One region of the Streptomyces sp. NPDC088252 genome, then DNA from elsewhere that is predicted to be linked to it. Evidence: riboswitches for the same ligand, from Rfam matches in the RefSeq annotation. Region 1 holds a riboswitch; the other holds the start of a gene.
The links. Region 1 has a riboswitch for thiamine pyrophosphate ahead of ACIOHC_RS27490 (thiamine ABC transporter substrate-binding protein). Riboswitches for the same ligand answer to the same signal wherever they lie in the genome.
Positions count from the first base shown of each region.

Region 1 (7,363 bases):
AAGGCCGTCGTCGTCGCGAAGGAAGACTTCGCCGCGATCCGTACCGGCCGTGCGCACCCGGCGATGTTCAACAAGATCGTCGCCGACTACTACGGCGCGCTGACCCCGATCAACCAGCTCGCCTCGTTCTCGGTGCCCGAGCCGCGCATGGCCGTCGTGACGCCGTTCGACAAGAGCGCGCTGCGCAACATCGAGCAGGCCATCCGTGACTCGGACCTGGGCGTCAACCCGAGCAACGACGGCAATATCATCCGGGTCACCTTCCCGGAGCTCACCGAGGAGCGTCGTCGCGACTACATCAAGGTCGCGAAGTCGAAGGCCGAGGACTCGAAGATCTCCATCCGGGCCGTGCGCCGCAAGGCCAAGGAGACCCTCGACAAGCTGGTCAAGGACAAGGAGTCCGGCGAGGACGAGGTGCGTCGCGCGGAGAAGGAGCTCGACGACACCACCGCGAAGTACGTCGCACAGGTCGACGAGCTGCTCAAGCACAAGGAAGCCGAGCTGCTCGAAGTCTGATGAACGACTCTTCCCGGGGCGCCCCACAGGGAGCCGGTCGCTGGGGTGCGCCCGAGATGCAGGCCGCCCCGGCGGGTCCTGCATACGATGTGCATGACGCCCAGCAGACTCGGCCCATGCCCGTCGTGCCGGACGTTCCCGACGCAGGTAGAGACGCTGACGACCCTGATGACCGGGGCCAGGGGGCCGCACGCCTGAGCGGTGGCCCCCTGTTCCGTGACGAGAAGCCGCAGGAGCCCATGTCCACCGCGCCACCGCCCCCGCAGAAGAAACGTGCGGGCCGTGATCTGCGAGCCGCCATAGGGGTCGGTGTGGGGCTCGGCGCCGTCATCGTCGCCTCGCTGTTCATCGTGAAGGCCGTCTTCGTCGGTGTGATCGCCGTCGCCGTCGTCGTGGGGCTCTGGGAGCTCACCTCGCGGCTGGAGGAGCGCAAGGGCATCAAGGCGCCGCTCGTTCCGCTTGCGGTCGGTGGCGCGGCGATGGTGGTGGCCGGGTACGCCCGGGGCGCCGAGGGTGCCTGGGTGGCGATGGCGCTGACCGCGCTCGCGGTGCTCGTCTGGCGGATGACCGAGCCGCCGGAGGGCTACCTCAAGGACGTCACGGCCGGTGTGTTCGCCGCGTTCTACGTGCCGTTCCTGGCGACCTTCGTCGCGATGCTCCTGACCGCGGACGACGGGCCGCAGCGGGTGCTCACCTTCCTGCTGCTGACCGTGGTCAGCGACACGGGCGCGTACGCCGTCGGCTGGCGCTTCGGGAAGCACAAGCTCGCGCCGCGCATCAGCCCCGGAAAGACCCGCGAGGGGCTGTTCGGGGCCATCGCCTTCGCGATGGTCGCCGGGGCGCTGTGCATGCAGTTCCTGATCGACGGCGGTTCCTGGTGGCAGGGGCTGGTGCTGGGGCTCGCGGTCGCGGTCAGCGCCACCCTCGGCGACCTGGGCGAGTCGATGATCAAGCGGGACCTCGGCATCAAGGACATGGGCACGCTGCTGCCGGGGCACGGCGGCATCATGGACCGGCTGGACTCGCTCCTGCCGACCGCCCCGGTGGTCTGGCTGCTGCTGGTGCTGTTCGTGGGTTCCGGCTGATCTGCGAGATCCACCGTCCTGACCTGGGCATTCATGCGTGAGGGTCCGTCGTCCACAGGGCGGCGGGCCCTCATCGTTGCGTCTGCGACACTGGATGGACCATGCCTAAGCCCGGAGAACTCACTTTCGTCGCGCCCCGCGGAGCCAAGAAGCCGCCGCGGCACCTCGCCGACCTCACGCCCGCCGAGCGCAAGGAAGCGGTCGCCGCGATCGGCGAGAAGCCGTTCCGCGCCCAGCAGCTCTCGCAGCACTACTTCGCGCGGTACGCGCGCGACCCGGCCGAGTGGACCAACATCCCGGCCGGTTCGAGGGACAAGCTCGCCGAGGCGATGTTCCCCGACCTGATGTCCGTGGTCCGCCACATCAGCTGTGACGACGACACCACCCGTAAGACGCTGTGGAAGCTGCACGACGGGACGCTCGTCGAGTCCGTCCTGATGCGCTACCCGGAGCGGGTGACGATGTGCATCTCGTCCCAGGCGGGATGCGGGATGAACTGTCCGTTCTGCGCGACGGGACAGGCCGGTCTCGACCGCAATCTGTCGACCGCCGAGATCGTTCACCAGATCGTGGACGGCATGCGGGCCCTGCGCGACGGGGAGGTCCCCGGAGGCCCGGCACGGCTCTCCAACATCGTCTTCATGGGCATGGGTGAACCGCTCGCCAACTACAACCGGGTGGTCGGCGCGATCCGTCGCCTGACCGACCCGGAGCCGGACGGCCTGGGGCTCTCGCAGCGCGGGATCACCGTCTCCACCGTGGGTCTGGTGCCCGCGATGCTGCGCTTCGCCGACGAGGGTTTCAAGTGCCGTCTCGCCGTGTCCCTGCACGCGCCGGACGACGAACTGCGCGACACGCTCGTCCCCGTGAACACGCGGTGGAAGGTGCGCGAGGTGCTGGACGCGGCGTGGGAGTACGCGGAGAAGTCCGGTCGCCGGGTCTCCATCGAGTACGCGTTGATCCGGGACATCAACGACCAGGCGTGGCGCGGTGATCTGCTCGGCCGGCTCCTCAAGGGCAAGCGGGTGCACGTCAATCTGATCCCGCTGAACCCGACGCCCGGCTCCAAGTGGACCGCCTCGCGGCCCGAGGACGAGAAGGCCTTCGTCGAGGCGATCGCGGCCCACGGGGTGCCGGTGACGGTGCGGGACACCCGCGGCCAGGAGATCGACGGAGCCTGTGGACAGCTGGCGGCGGCCGAGCGCTGAGGCCGGGACGGCCCGTGTAACCTGGGCCTGAAATCAACTTCATATTCCGACAGGGGAGCGCCACAGCGCTGAGAGTGCGGCACCGAGGACAGGTCGTCCGCAGACCCTCTGAACCTCGCCCGGGTCATTCCGGGTAGGAAGTTCGGTCATCAACTCATGCTGTTGCGCCCTGCCCGCATTGCGCGGGCGGGGCCGCGTCTCTTCCTGGCCAAAACCCAGGAGGAATCCACAATGAGCACCACACGCAGAACCAAGCAGCTCGCGGCGACTGCTGCCGCTGCCGCGCTCGGCGTCACGGCGCTGGCCGGATGCGGGAGTTCCGACAAGTCCGCCTCCGGTTCCGGCGGCACGAAGGGCTCCGGCTCGAAGACCGTGACGCTCGTCAGCCACGACTCCTTCAACGCCTCCCCGGACGTGCTGAAGGAGTTCACCAAGGAGACCGGCTACACCGTCAAGGTGCTGAAGAGCGGCGACGCCGGTGTCGCGCTCAACCAGGAGATCCTGACCAAGGGTTCCCCGCGCGGCGACGTGTTCTTCGGCGTCGACAACACCTTGCTCTCCCGTGCCCTGGACAGCGGGCTCTTCACGCCGTACGAGGCGAAGGGCATCGACCGGGTGGCGGCCGACACGCGGCTGGACGGCGCCGGGCACCGGGTCACCCCGATCGACACCGGCGACATCTGCGTCAACTACGACAAGAAGTACTTCGCCGACAAGAAGCTGGCACCGCCGCGTTCCTTCGACGACCTGGCGAAGCCCGCGTACAAGAACCTCCTCGTCACCGAGAACGCCGCGACCTCATCGCCCGGCCTCGGCTTTCTCCTCGGCACCGTCGCCACTTACGGCGACAAGGGCTACCAGGACTACTGGAAGAAGCTGAAGAGCAACGGCGTCAAGGTCGTCGACGGCTGGGAGCAGGCCTACAACGAGGAGTTCTCCGGCTCCGCGGGCGGCCGGAAGGCGAAGGCCGACCGGCCGCTGGTCGTCTCGTACGCCTCCAGCCCGCCCGTCGAGGTGCTCTACGCGAAGCCGCAGCCGGCCGAGGCCCCCACCGGCGTCGCCACCGGGACCTGCTTCCGCCAGATAGAGTTCGCCGGTCTGCTGAACGGTGCGAAGAACGAGGCGGGCGGCAAGGCCCTGCTGGACTTCCTGATCAGCAAGCGGTTCCAGGAGGACATGCCGCTCAACATGTTCGTGAACCCGGTCACCGAGGGTGCGAAACTGCCCGAGCTCTTCACGAAGTTCGGTGCGAGGGTCGACAGGCCGACGACTCTTGCCCCTGATCGGATCTCCAAGAACCGTGAGCAGTGGGTCCAGTCGTGGTCCTCGCTCGTAGTGAAGTAGCGAAGACTCCCGTACGCGGATCGGACGCGGGCGGGAAGGGCGCGCCCGAGGGGGACGAGCAGCGGACGCGTGGCGAGGAGCCGCGCGGCCGCTTCGGGCGCGTGGACCCGGTGCGCGCGAAGGCGTGGCGCGGGAACGCGGTGCGGCTCGGTCTGATGGCCGTGCCCGTCGCGTTCTTCGCGCTGTTCTTCGCCTACCCCGTCACCGCCATCGTCGGCCGCGGGCTGAAGGCCGACGGCGTCTGGCAGTTCGGCCGGATCGGCGAAGTGCTGACCCGGCCGGACATCCGTGACGTCCTCTGGTTCACCACCTGGCAGGCGCTCGCCTCGACCGCGCTGACCCTGCTGATCGCGTTGCCCGGCGCCTATGTCTTCGCCCGTCTCGACTTCCCCGGCAAACAACTGCTGCGGGCGGTCGTCACCATTCCGTTCGTCCTGCCCACCGTCGTCGTCGGGACGGCCTTCCTGGCGCTGCTCGGGCGCGGCGGGTTCCTCGACCAGCTCTGGGGCGTACGGCTCGACACCACGGTCTGGGCGATTCTGCTCGCCCATGTCTTCTTCAACTACGCGGTGGTCGTACGGACCGTGGGCGGGCTGTGGTCACAGCTCGACCCGCGGCAGGAGGAGGCCGCCCGGGTACTGGGCGCCGGACGGTTCGCCGCCTGGCGACGGGTCACCCTGCCCGCCCTGGCACCCGCCGTGGCCGCCGCCGGGCTGATGGTCTTCCTCTTCACCTTCACCTCCTTCGGGGTCGTGCAGATCCTCGGCGGTCCGGGGTACGCCACGCTGGAGGTGGAGATCTACCGGCAGACCGCCCAACTGCTCGCCCTGCCGACGGCCGCCGTACTGACGCTGGTGCAGTTCGCCGCCGTCGGAGCGATCCTCGCCGTGCACGCGTGGACCGTACGGCGCAGGGAGACCGCGCTGAAGCTGGTCGACCCGGCACAGACCGCCCGCAGGCCGCGCGGCGCCGGGCAGTGGTCGCTCCTCGGCGGGGTGCTGCTGACCGTGCTGCTGCTGATACTGCTGCCGCTCGGGGTACTGGTGGAACGCTCGCTGGACACTCCCGGGGGCCATGGCCTGGACTTCTACCGTGCCCTGCAGTCCGTGGACGCGGGCGGCGGTACGTTCCTGGTCGCACCGCTTCAAGCGATCTGGAACTCGATCCAGTACGCACTGGTCGCGACGGTCATCGCGCTGTTCGTCGGCGGGCTCGCCGCCGCGGCGCTGACCCGGCGCGCCGGGCGGCTCGTCCGCGGCTTCGACGCGTTGCTGATGCTGCCGCTCGGGGTCTCCGCGGTCACCGTGGGCTTCGGCTTTCTGATCACGCTGGACAAGCCGCCGCTGGACCTGCGGACTTCATGGATCCTGGTGCCGCTGGCCCAGGCGCTGGTCGGTGTGCCCTTCGTCGTACGGACGATGCTGCCGGTCCTGCGGGCGGTGGACGGCCGGCTGCGGGAGGCGGCGGCGGTGCTCGGGGCGTCCCCGCTGCGGGCCTGGCGGGAGGTCGATCTGCCCTTGGTACGGCGGGCGTTGCTGGTCGCGGCCGGCTTCGCGTTCGCCGTGTCGCTGGGTGAGTTCGGCGCGACGGTGTTCATCGCGCGGCCCGACCGCCCGACGCTGCCGGTCGCCGTGGCCCGCCTGCTGGGGCGGCCCGGGGAGCTCAACTACGGCCAGGCGATGGCGCTGAGCACCATTCTGATGGTGGTCTGCGCCGTCTCGCTGCTGCTGCTCGAACGTATCCGTACCGACCGATCCGGGGAGTTCTAGGGATGCTGACACTGGAATCGGCCACGGTTCGCTTCGGTGAGCGGGCGGCGCTCGACAGGGTGGACCTCGACGTCGCCGAGCACGAGATCGTGTGCGTGCTGGGGCCGAGCGGCAGCGGCAAGTCGACCCTGCTGCGGGTGGTCGCCGGGCTGCGTCCGCCGGACGGCGGCCGGGTGCTGCTGGACGGCGCGGACCAGGCCGGGGTGCCGGTGCACCGGCGTGGTCTCGGCCTGATGTTCCAGGACCACCAGCTGTTCCCGCACCGGGACGTCGGTGCGAATGTCGCCTTCGGGCTGCGGATGCGCGGGGTCTCGCGACGGGACCAGGAGCTCAGGGTCGCGGAACTCCTGGGCCTGGTGGGCCTGCCCGGCGCGGAACGCCGGGCCGTCGCCGCGCTGTCCGGCGGTGAGCAGCAGCGAGTGGCCCTCGCGCGGGCCCTCGCCCCGCGACCGAAACTGCTGATGCTGGACGAGCCGCTCGGCCAGCTCGACCGCGGCCTGCGCGAGCGGCTCGTCGTCGAACTGCGGACGCTCTTCGGGCGGTTGGGCACGACGGTGCTCGCCGTCACCCATGACCAGGGCGAGGCGTTCGCCCTGGCCGACCGGGTGGTGGTGATGCGCGAAGGGCGGATCGCGCAGGTGGGGACCCCGCTGGAGGTCTGGCAGCGGCCGGCGTCCGCCTTCGTCGCCCGGTTCCTCGGTTTCGACAACGTGGTGGAGGCGACGGTGTCCGGTACGGCCGCCGACACGGTGTGGGGCAGGGTCCCGGTGGCCGAGGGCTCGCCGCAGGGGGCGTGCGACCTGCTGGTGCGCCCCGCCGGGGTCCGGATCGGCGCCCCGGACGAGGGGCTGCGCTGCACGGTCGGGACGCGTACGTTCCGGGGCAACCATGTCGCCGTACGGCTGACGCCGCCGGGCGGTCCGGTCCTGGAGGCGGAGTGCGCGTTGCGGAACGCGCCGGAGGAGGGCGCGACGGTGGGGGTCGGCTTCGACGCGGCGGAGACCGTCGTCCTGCCCGCCGTTCTCTGACCGGTCGTGCGGCAGGCGCCGGCCGCACCGCGTTCACTGGACCGGCCGAGGCGCATCCGGCGCTCCGGCCCGCCCTTTCCCGGCGCCCGGAACTGCCGGAGCGCGCCGGGGGACGGTACGCGCCGGGTCGGCGCAGTGATCTGCGTGCAAGCTGGGGGAGGAGACGCGCAAGGTCCGGAAGGACTCCGGGAAGGACGGGAACAATGACCGAGTCAGCACGCGAGGGCATCGACATCACCCGCGTCCTCGACGCCCCGCGGGAACTGGTCTTCGAGGCCTGGACGACACCCGAGCACTTCGCCGCCTGGTACGGCGGGGACGCCGAGGTTCCGCTCGACCGGGTGTCGATGGACGTCCGGCCGGGCGGTACCTGGAGCCTGGTCATCGTGGTGCCGGGTACCGAGATGCCCTTC
Region 1 is NZ_JBIURS010000015.1:41,233-48,595, reverse strand. Features, by position in the region: gene frr (ribosome recycling factor) at 1-516, shown strand, start outside; gene ACIOHC_RS27500 (phosphatidate cytidylyltransferase) at 516-1,601, shown strand; gene rlmN (23S rRNA (adenine(2503)-C(2))-methyltransferase RlmN) at 1,703-2,809, shown strand; TPP riboswitch at 2,851-2,967, shown strand; gene ACIOHC_RS27490 (thiamine ABC transporter substrate-binding protein) at 3,041-4,153, shown strand; gene ACIOHC_RS27485 (ABC transporter permease) at 4,309-5,922, shown strand; gene ACIOHC_RS27480 (ABC transporter ATP-binding protein) at 5,925-6,950, shown strand; gene ACIOHC_RS27475 (SRPBCC domain-containing protein) at 7,154-7,363, shown strand, end outside.

Region 2 (7,363 bases), on a different contig from region 1:
TGATGCGCGATGTCGCCCGCGACCTCGGGGGAATTGACCCGGTCGGGCAGTACCTCGGCCTTCAGTCCCTCCTCGTCCAGCGCGGCGGTGGCGTCCTCGACGGACAACCCGGTGACATCGGGGACATCGACCGGAGCGCCCTTGCTGACCACCAGGGCGACGGCGGAGTCCGGGTGGCGCTCGGTGCCCGCCTCGGGTTCCGTACGGATCACCTTTCCCCGGTCCGTCTCCTCGCTGAACTCCTTGGTGACCATGCCGGGCACCAGGCCGGCCTTCTCCAGCGCATGTTCGGCATCGGCCGCTGCGAGGCCCTGGACATCGGGCACCTTCACGATCTCGGGGCCGCGCGAGACGACCAGCGTCACCGCGTCGTTCCCCCGGATGCGGGCGCCGGAACCGGGGTCGCTGCTGATGACCTTGCCGCGCGGCACGGTGTCGCTGTAGTCCCGCTTGACGCCCTTGAGCTCCAGGCCCGCGTCCGAGAGCCGCTTCTGGGCGGCCTTCTCGGTCTGCCCGAGCAGCGAGGGGACCCGGGTGAACTGCCCGGAGTTGATGTACCAGACACCGGTGCCGACCCCCAGCACCAGCAGTACGGCGACGACCGCGGCTATGAGGGAGCGGCGCGGATCGAGTAGGCGCCGGCCTCCCGGCGCGGGCGGCGTCGATATCGGCGGCGGCATCTCCAGCCGGCTGGTGTGGTGGGCGACGCCCTGGTCGGCCGGGAGCAGCCGGGGGATCACGCTCGTGCGGTCCTCGGCGGCGTCGTGCGTCTCGGCGAGGGCCTGCGGCGGGACGGCGTCGAGCTGGGCGTCGGTGAGTCCGGAGCGGGCCTCCCGGGTCTCGGCGAGCAATGCCACCGCGTCGAACGGGCGGACCTCGGGGTCGCGGGCGGTGGCGCTCGCCACCAGGTCGTCGAGCTCCACGGGGAGACCCGCGACGGCGGCCGACGGGGCCGGGACGTCCGCGTTGAGGTGCTGGTAGATGACCTGGGCGGGGGTGTCACCGGCGTGCGGCTTGGACCCGGTCAGCATTTCGTACAGGACGACACCACAGGCGTACACATCGGTGCGGGTGTCCGCCGTGCCGTGCTCTATCTGCTCGGGGGCGAGGTAGGAGACGGTGCCCAGGACGGACCCGGTGGTGTTGGTGACGGCGCCCACGGCCCGGACGAGCCCGAAGTCGGCGACCTTGACCCGGCCGTCGTCCCCTATGAGGACGTTCTCCGGCTTCATGTCGCGGTGCACGAAGCCCGCCCGGTGCGCGGCGCCGAGGGCGGCGAGAACCGGTTCCAGGATGTCCAGTGCCGCCCTCGGCTGAAGGGCGCCGCGATCGCGCAGTACGTCGCGCAGGGTGCAGCCCGCCACGTACTCCATCGCGAGGTAGACGTACTGCCCCTGGGCACCCTGGTCGAAGACCGCGACCACATTGGGGTGCGCCAGCCGGGCCACGGACTTGGCCTCACGGATGAAGCGCTCCACGAACGAGGCGTCGGTGGCGAGCGCCGGGTGCATCACCTTGAGGGCGAGCACCCGGTCGAGCCGGGTGTCCACGGCCCGGTAGACCGTGGCCATGCCGCCCACGGCGATGCGGGCATCGACGCGGTAACGGCCGTCGAGCAATTGCCCGACAAGAGGGTCCTGGAGGGTCGTATCCACGCATGCGAGTCTACGAGCAGCCACGGACACGACCCACGGGCCGGGGCACAGCCGGGGCAGTACTGCAGCCGAGCCGTGACAGGGACGTGCGCCCCGAGGCGTCCTGGCGGTGCACGGCCCCGCCCCCGCCGGGCCGCGGTGGGTCCCGGCGGATCAGAACGCCGGACGTTCCGGGTCCAGCACCGCGCGCCCCTCCACCGGTGACGAAGCCTCGGCGAAGTGCCGGCGCGGGATCCGGCCCGCGCGGCACGCCAGCCTCCCGCCCTCCACCGCGTGCCGCATCGCCGCGGCCATCAGCTCGGGTTCCTGCGCCCGGGTCACCGCGGACGCCAGCATCACCGCCGCGCACCCCAGCTCCATCGCGAGCGCCGCGTCCGACGCCGTTCCGGCGCCCGCGTCGAGGATCACCGGCACCTGGGCCTGCTCGACGATCAGCCGGAAGTTGTGCGGGTTGCGGATGCCGAGGCCGGAGCCGATGGGGGAGCCGAGCGGCATGATCGCCGCGCACCCCATGTCCTGGAGCCTGCGGGCCAGCACCGGGTCGTCATTGGTGTAGGGCAGCACGGTGAAGCCGTCGTCCACCAGGGTCTCCGCGGCGTCCAGCAGCTCGATCGGATCGGGCAGCAGGGTCCGCTCGTCGGCCACCACCTCCAGCTTGATCCAGTCGGTGCCGAGCGCCTCGCGGGCCAGCCGGGCGGTCAGCACGGCCTCGCCCGCGGTGAAGCAGCCCGCCGTGTTCGGCAGCACGCGGATGGAGAGCCGTCGGAGCACGGAGAGCACCGAACCCTGCACGGTCGGATCGAGGCGGCGCATCGCGACGGTGGTCAGTTCGGTACCGGAAGCGGTCAGCGACCGTTCGAGCACGTCGAGGCTGGGTGCCCCGCCGGTCCCCATGATCAGCCGGGAGCCGAAGGCGGTGTCGCCGAGAGTGAAGAGGTCGTCGGACATGGTCAGCCTCCCTGGACCGCGGTCAGGACCTCGACGCGGTCCCCGTCACCGAGTACGGCGGTGGACCACTGGCCGCGCGGGACGACGGTCTCGTTGACGGCGGCCGCTACGCCGGAGTGCGCGGCGGTCAGGGTGGCGACGAGGGCGCACAGAGTGGTGCCCGCGGCGAGCAGGCGGACCTCGCCGTTCACGGACACGGACAGGGGCGCGAGGCCGGGCTCGGGCGTGGAAGCGGCCATGGAGGGGGGTGTGGGCTCGGTCATGCGGGCTGCTCCTGACGTACGGGGGCGGCGGGCGAGAAACGGAACGGGGTGAAGGGGCGGGCCGGCTCGGGCAGCTCGCCGTCGGCCAGGAGTGCCGCCATGACGTCGCCGGTGATGGGGGTGAGCAGCACTCCGTTGCGGTGGTGGCCGGTGGCGAGGTGGAGGCCGGGCAGGGCGGTGGGGCCGAGCAGCGGCGCGTTGTCGGGGGAGGCGGGGCGCAGACCGGCACGGGTCTCGGTGAGCGGCAGTTCGGTGATGCCCGGCACCAGTTCGTGGGCGTCCCGCAGCAGTTCGTAGACGCCGCCCGCGGTGACGGTGGTGTCCCAGCCCATCTCCTCGCTGGTGGCGCCGACGACCAGTTCGCCGTTCTCACGCGGTACGAGATAGACATGGCTGCCCCGGACCACGGCCCGGACCGTCCGGGTGAGGAAGGGCGCGTACGCGGCGGGCACCGTCAGCCGCAGCACCTGCCCCTTCACCGGACGGACCGGCGGCACGACCTCGTCCGGCAGCCCCGGCAGCCTGCCGCTCAGGCTGCCCGCGGCGAGCACGACCTGGTCGGCGGTGAGTTCCGTGCCCCCGGCGAGGACGGCTCCGGCGGCCCGGTCGCGGACCACCGTCAGGCGCTCCACCCATCCGCGGTGGAAGACCACCCCGGCCCGTTCGCAGGCGGTCAGCAGAGCGGCGGCCAGCCGACGGGGATCGATCTGATGGTCGCCGTCGACCCGCAGACCGCCGCGGACGCCCGGCGCGAGCATCGGCTCCAGGCGCCGGCATTCGCGGCCGGTGAGCCACTCCGACTCCAGGCCGGAACGCTGCTGCAGGGCGTGCAGTTCCCGCAGATGGGCGCGGTCGTCGGAGTCCAGCGCGACAGCCAGCGTGCCGCAGGCGCGGAAGCCGGTCTCCCGCCCGCTCGCCGCCTCCAGTTCGGCCGCGAAGTCGGGATAGCGGGCGGCCGAGGCGACGTTGAGGCCCAGCAGCATCTGTTCGCCGTAGTGGAGTTCGGTGACGGCGGCCAGCATGCCGGCCGCCACCCGGGCGGCCCCGCCTCCCGGTTCGGGGTCGACGACCGCGGTGCGCAGTCCGCGTTGCGCGGCCCGCCAGGCGGTCACCAGACCGATGATCCCGCCCCCGATGACGAGGACGTCGGATCCGTCTCCGTTCCGTGTAGAACGCATGGGCGTCCAGCCCCTCCCTTCGCCGGCATGACCCGGATCAGGTTCGTACGGTCGGAGGCCGCCCAGCCTCCCTCTCAGCCCGGTGCGTCCGGGCTCCCGCGAGTGTTTTACGTTGGCCACCCTAAACCCCGCCCGCTGGACCCAGTAAGGGAGCAACCCCCGTGGCCCGTTCGCTCGACGGACTCGTCCTCTATCCGGTCGCCGACCAGGCCCCGGGGCAGGTCGGTACCCGTACCCGCTTCACGTACCACGAGGAGAACGGCCGGATCTGGGCCGAGTACGCAGGCGGCGACGTGGTCCGCGGCCACCTTGTCGGTACGCGCGTCGACGACACCCTCGACTTCCGCTACGTCCAGCTGAAGCAGGACGGAACGACCTCCTCCGGCCACTGTGTCTCCACCGTCGTCGACCTCGCGGACGGCAGGGTCCGGCTGGACGAGCGGTGGGAATGGGAGTCCCAGAACGGCAGCGGTACGAGCACGGTGGAGGAACTCCCCTTTCCTGACGATACGTCAGATGTTTAAGGTGTACGGGTGAGCGAGCAGCAGCAGTCGGAGCGACCGGACCGGCGGGCGGGGCGACGTGTCGTCATCGTCGGCGCCGGCATGGCCGGAGTACAGACGGCGGTGGCCCTGCGGGAGCAGGGCTTCACCGGTCCCGTCACCCTGATCGGTGCCGAACCGCACCAGCCCTACGACCGGCCCCCGCTGTCCAAGGCGGTACTGCTGGGCGAGGCCGAGGGCTCCGCGTTCGACGTCGACTTCGAGGCACTGGACATCGATCTGCGGCTGGGGTGCGAAGTCACCGGTGTGCGGCCCGGGGCGCACGAGCTGGACACGCCGTCAGGGCCTGTTCCCTACGACGTGCTGGTGGTCGCGACCGGCGCCGAACCGATCGTCCTGCCCGGTACCGAAGGCGTTCCCGGTGTCCATCTGCTGCGTACCCTCGACGACGCGGCACGACTGCGGCCCGTCCTCGACGAGCGGCACGGCGTCGTGGTCGTCGGAGCGGGCTGGATCGGCGCGGAGTTCGCCACCGCGGCCCGCGCCGCGGGCTGCGAGGTCACCGTCGTCGAGGCCGCCGACCGGCCGCTCGCCGGCGCGATGCCCGCCGAGGTGGCCGCCCCGATGGCCGCCTGGTACGCCGAGAGCGGCGCCGAACTCCTCACCGGGGCCCGGGTCGAGCGCATCGAATCCGGCCGCGTGATCCTGGCGGACGGCCGCGTGATCCCGGCCGGAGCGGTCGTCGTCGGCATCGGCGCACGGCCCTCCACCGCCTGGCTGGCCGGTTCCGGCATCGCCCTCGGCCCCGACGGATCGGTGACCGCCGACGATGCGCTGCGCACCTCGCTGCCCGATGTGTACGCGGTGGGCGACTGCGCCTCGTTCCCCTCCGCCCGATACGGCGAACGCCTTCTCGTCCACCACTGGGACAACGCCCTCCAGGGCCCGCGCACCGCCGCCGCCAACATCATCGCGGCAGGGGCCGGGGAAGGTCCGGCGCCGCAGACGTACGACCCCGTGCCGTACTTCTGGTCCGAGCAGTTCGGCCGGTTCGTGCAGTACGCGGGCCACTGTGCGGCGGCCGACACCCTGCTGTGGCGCGGCGATCCGGCGGACCCCTCCTGGTCGGTGTGCTGGCTGCGCGACGGCGTCCTGGTCGCGGTCCTCGCCGTCGGCCGCCCCCGCGACCTGGCGCAGGGGCGCAGGCTCATCGAGGCGGGGGCGCGGCTCGATCCGGCCCGGGTCGCGGATCCCTCCGTACCGCTGAAGTCGGCGACCCCCTGACGGCGTACCCCGCACCCCCGTACGGTCGGCCCGGCTACCGACTGTCGGTCCGGGATGGCACGCTTGTCCCCGTGACCGAGATTGACGCAAAGATCGATGCTCTCGTCCCTGCCTGGCTCCACCTCCCCGACATCGCGGAAATGCTCGATGTCGAGGTGACGCGCGTGCGGCAGCTGGTCAAGGAGGGCCAGCTCATCGCCGTACGACGTGGAGAGAACCGGGCGCTGCAGGTGCCTGCCGCCTTCATCGCGGGCAACAAGGTCGTCAAGGGCCTCTCCGGCACCCTGACGCTGCTGCGGGACGACGGCTTCACCGACGAAGAGATGCTGGAATGGCTCTTCACCCCCGACCCGACCCTGCCCGGCACCCCCGCCCAGGCGCTGAGCGAGAATCGCGGCACGGAGGTGAAGCGTCGCGCCCAGGCGCTCGCCGTCTGACCGCCTGCCGTAGGTGAGGTGCGGGCCCGCGGTATCGCGCGGCCCGCACCCAGCACCGTTCCGACAACCGCTCCACGACGCTCTCCAGGGGGGAACCGCTCCATGCCCACGCCTCGCGCGCTGCTGTCCGAAGCCCGGCTGTATCTGTGCACGGACGCCCGCAAGCGGCAGGGCGACCTCCCCGCCTTCCTGGACGCCGTCCTCTCCAGCGGGGTGGACATCGTCCAGCTGCGCGACAAGGGCATGGAAGCGGCCGAGGAGCTCGAACACCTGGCCGTCCTCGCCGAGGCCTGCAGGCGCCACGGCAAGCTCCTCGCGGTGAACGACCGGGCCGACGTCGCCCACGCCATCGGCTCCGACGTGCTGCATCTCGGCCAGGGCGACCTGCCGGTGCCCGCCGCCCGCGCCGTCATCGGCGAGGAGGTGGTGATCGGCCGCTCCACCCACGCGGAGCCCGAGGTCGACGCGGCCGTCGCCGAGCCCGGTGTGGACTACTTCTGCACCGGCCCCTGCTGGCCCACGCCGACCAAGCCCGGCCGGCCCGCCCCCGGTCTGGACCTGGTGCGCTACGCCGCCTCGCTCGGCACGCGGCGCCCGTGGTTCGCCATCGGCGGGATCGACGCGGGCAATCTCGACGAGGTGCTGGACGCCGGAGCCCGCCGGGTGGTCGTCGTGCGGGCGATCACCGAGGCCGCCGACCCCGCCGCCGCCACCGCGGAGCTCGCCGGGCGAATCCGGGCACGCGCTGGGGACTGATCCGGCCAGATGTCCGAGGAGTGGACAAACAGCCAGTCAATTCGGACAATTAACGCTGGTCTGGTCCTGTGGTCGTCGCACTCTGGTTAACCTGCCCGTATGGCCCTTGGCACATCTTCCACCAGGACGGATCACGCGCGTACGGTGCGTGAGCTCCTCGCGACCGGCAAGACCTCGTATTCGTTCGAGTTCTGGGCGCCGAAGACCGAGAAGGGCGAGCGGAATCTCTGGAACGCGCTCCGCCGTGTGGAGGCGGTGGGGCCGAGCTTCGTCTCCGTGACCTACGGTGCCGGCGGCTCCACCCGGGCCGGAACGGTCAAGGCCACCCAGCAGATCGCC
Region 2 is NZ_JBIURS010000013.1:193,330-200,692, forward strand. Features, by position in the region: gene pknB (Stk1 family PASTA domain-containing Ser/Thr kinase) at 1-1,655, opposite strand, end outside; gene ACIOHC_RS26205 (thiazole synthase) at 1,809-2,603, opposite strand; gene thiS (sulfur carrier protein ThiS) at 2,606-2,866, opposite strand; gene thiO (glycine oxidase ThiO) at 2,863-4,044, opposite strand; TPP riboswitch at 4,042-4,154, opposite strand; gene ACIOHC_RS26220 (hypothetical protein) at 4,206-4,568, shown strand; gene ACIOHC_RS26225 (NAD(P)/FAD-dependent oxidoreductase) at 4,578-5,831, shown strand; gene ACIOHC_RS26230 (Rv2175c family DNA-binding protein) at 5,903-6,268, shown strand; gene thiE (thiamine phosphate synthase) at 6,371-7,024, shown strand; gene metF (methylenetetrahydrofolate reductase [NAD(P)H]) at 7,124-7,363, shown strand, end outside.
Region 2: it holds a riboswitch for thiamine pyrophosphate, as region 1 does, so the genes downstream of both, thiO (glycine oxidase ThiO) here and ACIOHC_RS27490 (thiamine ABC transporter substrate-binding protein) in region 1, are expected to answer to the same signal.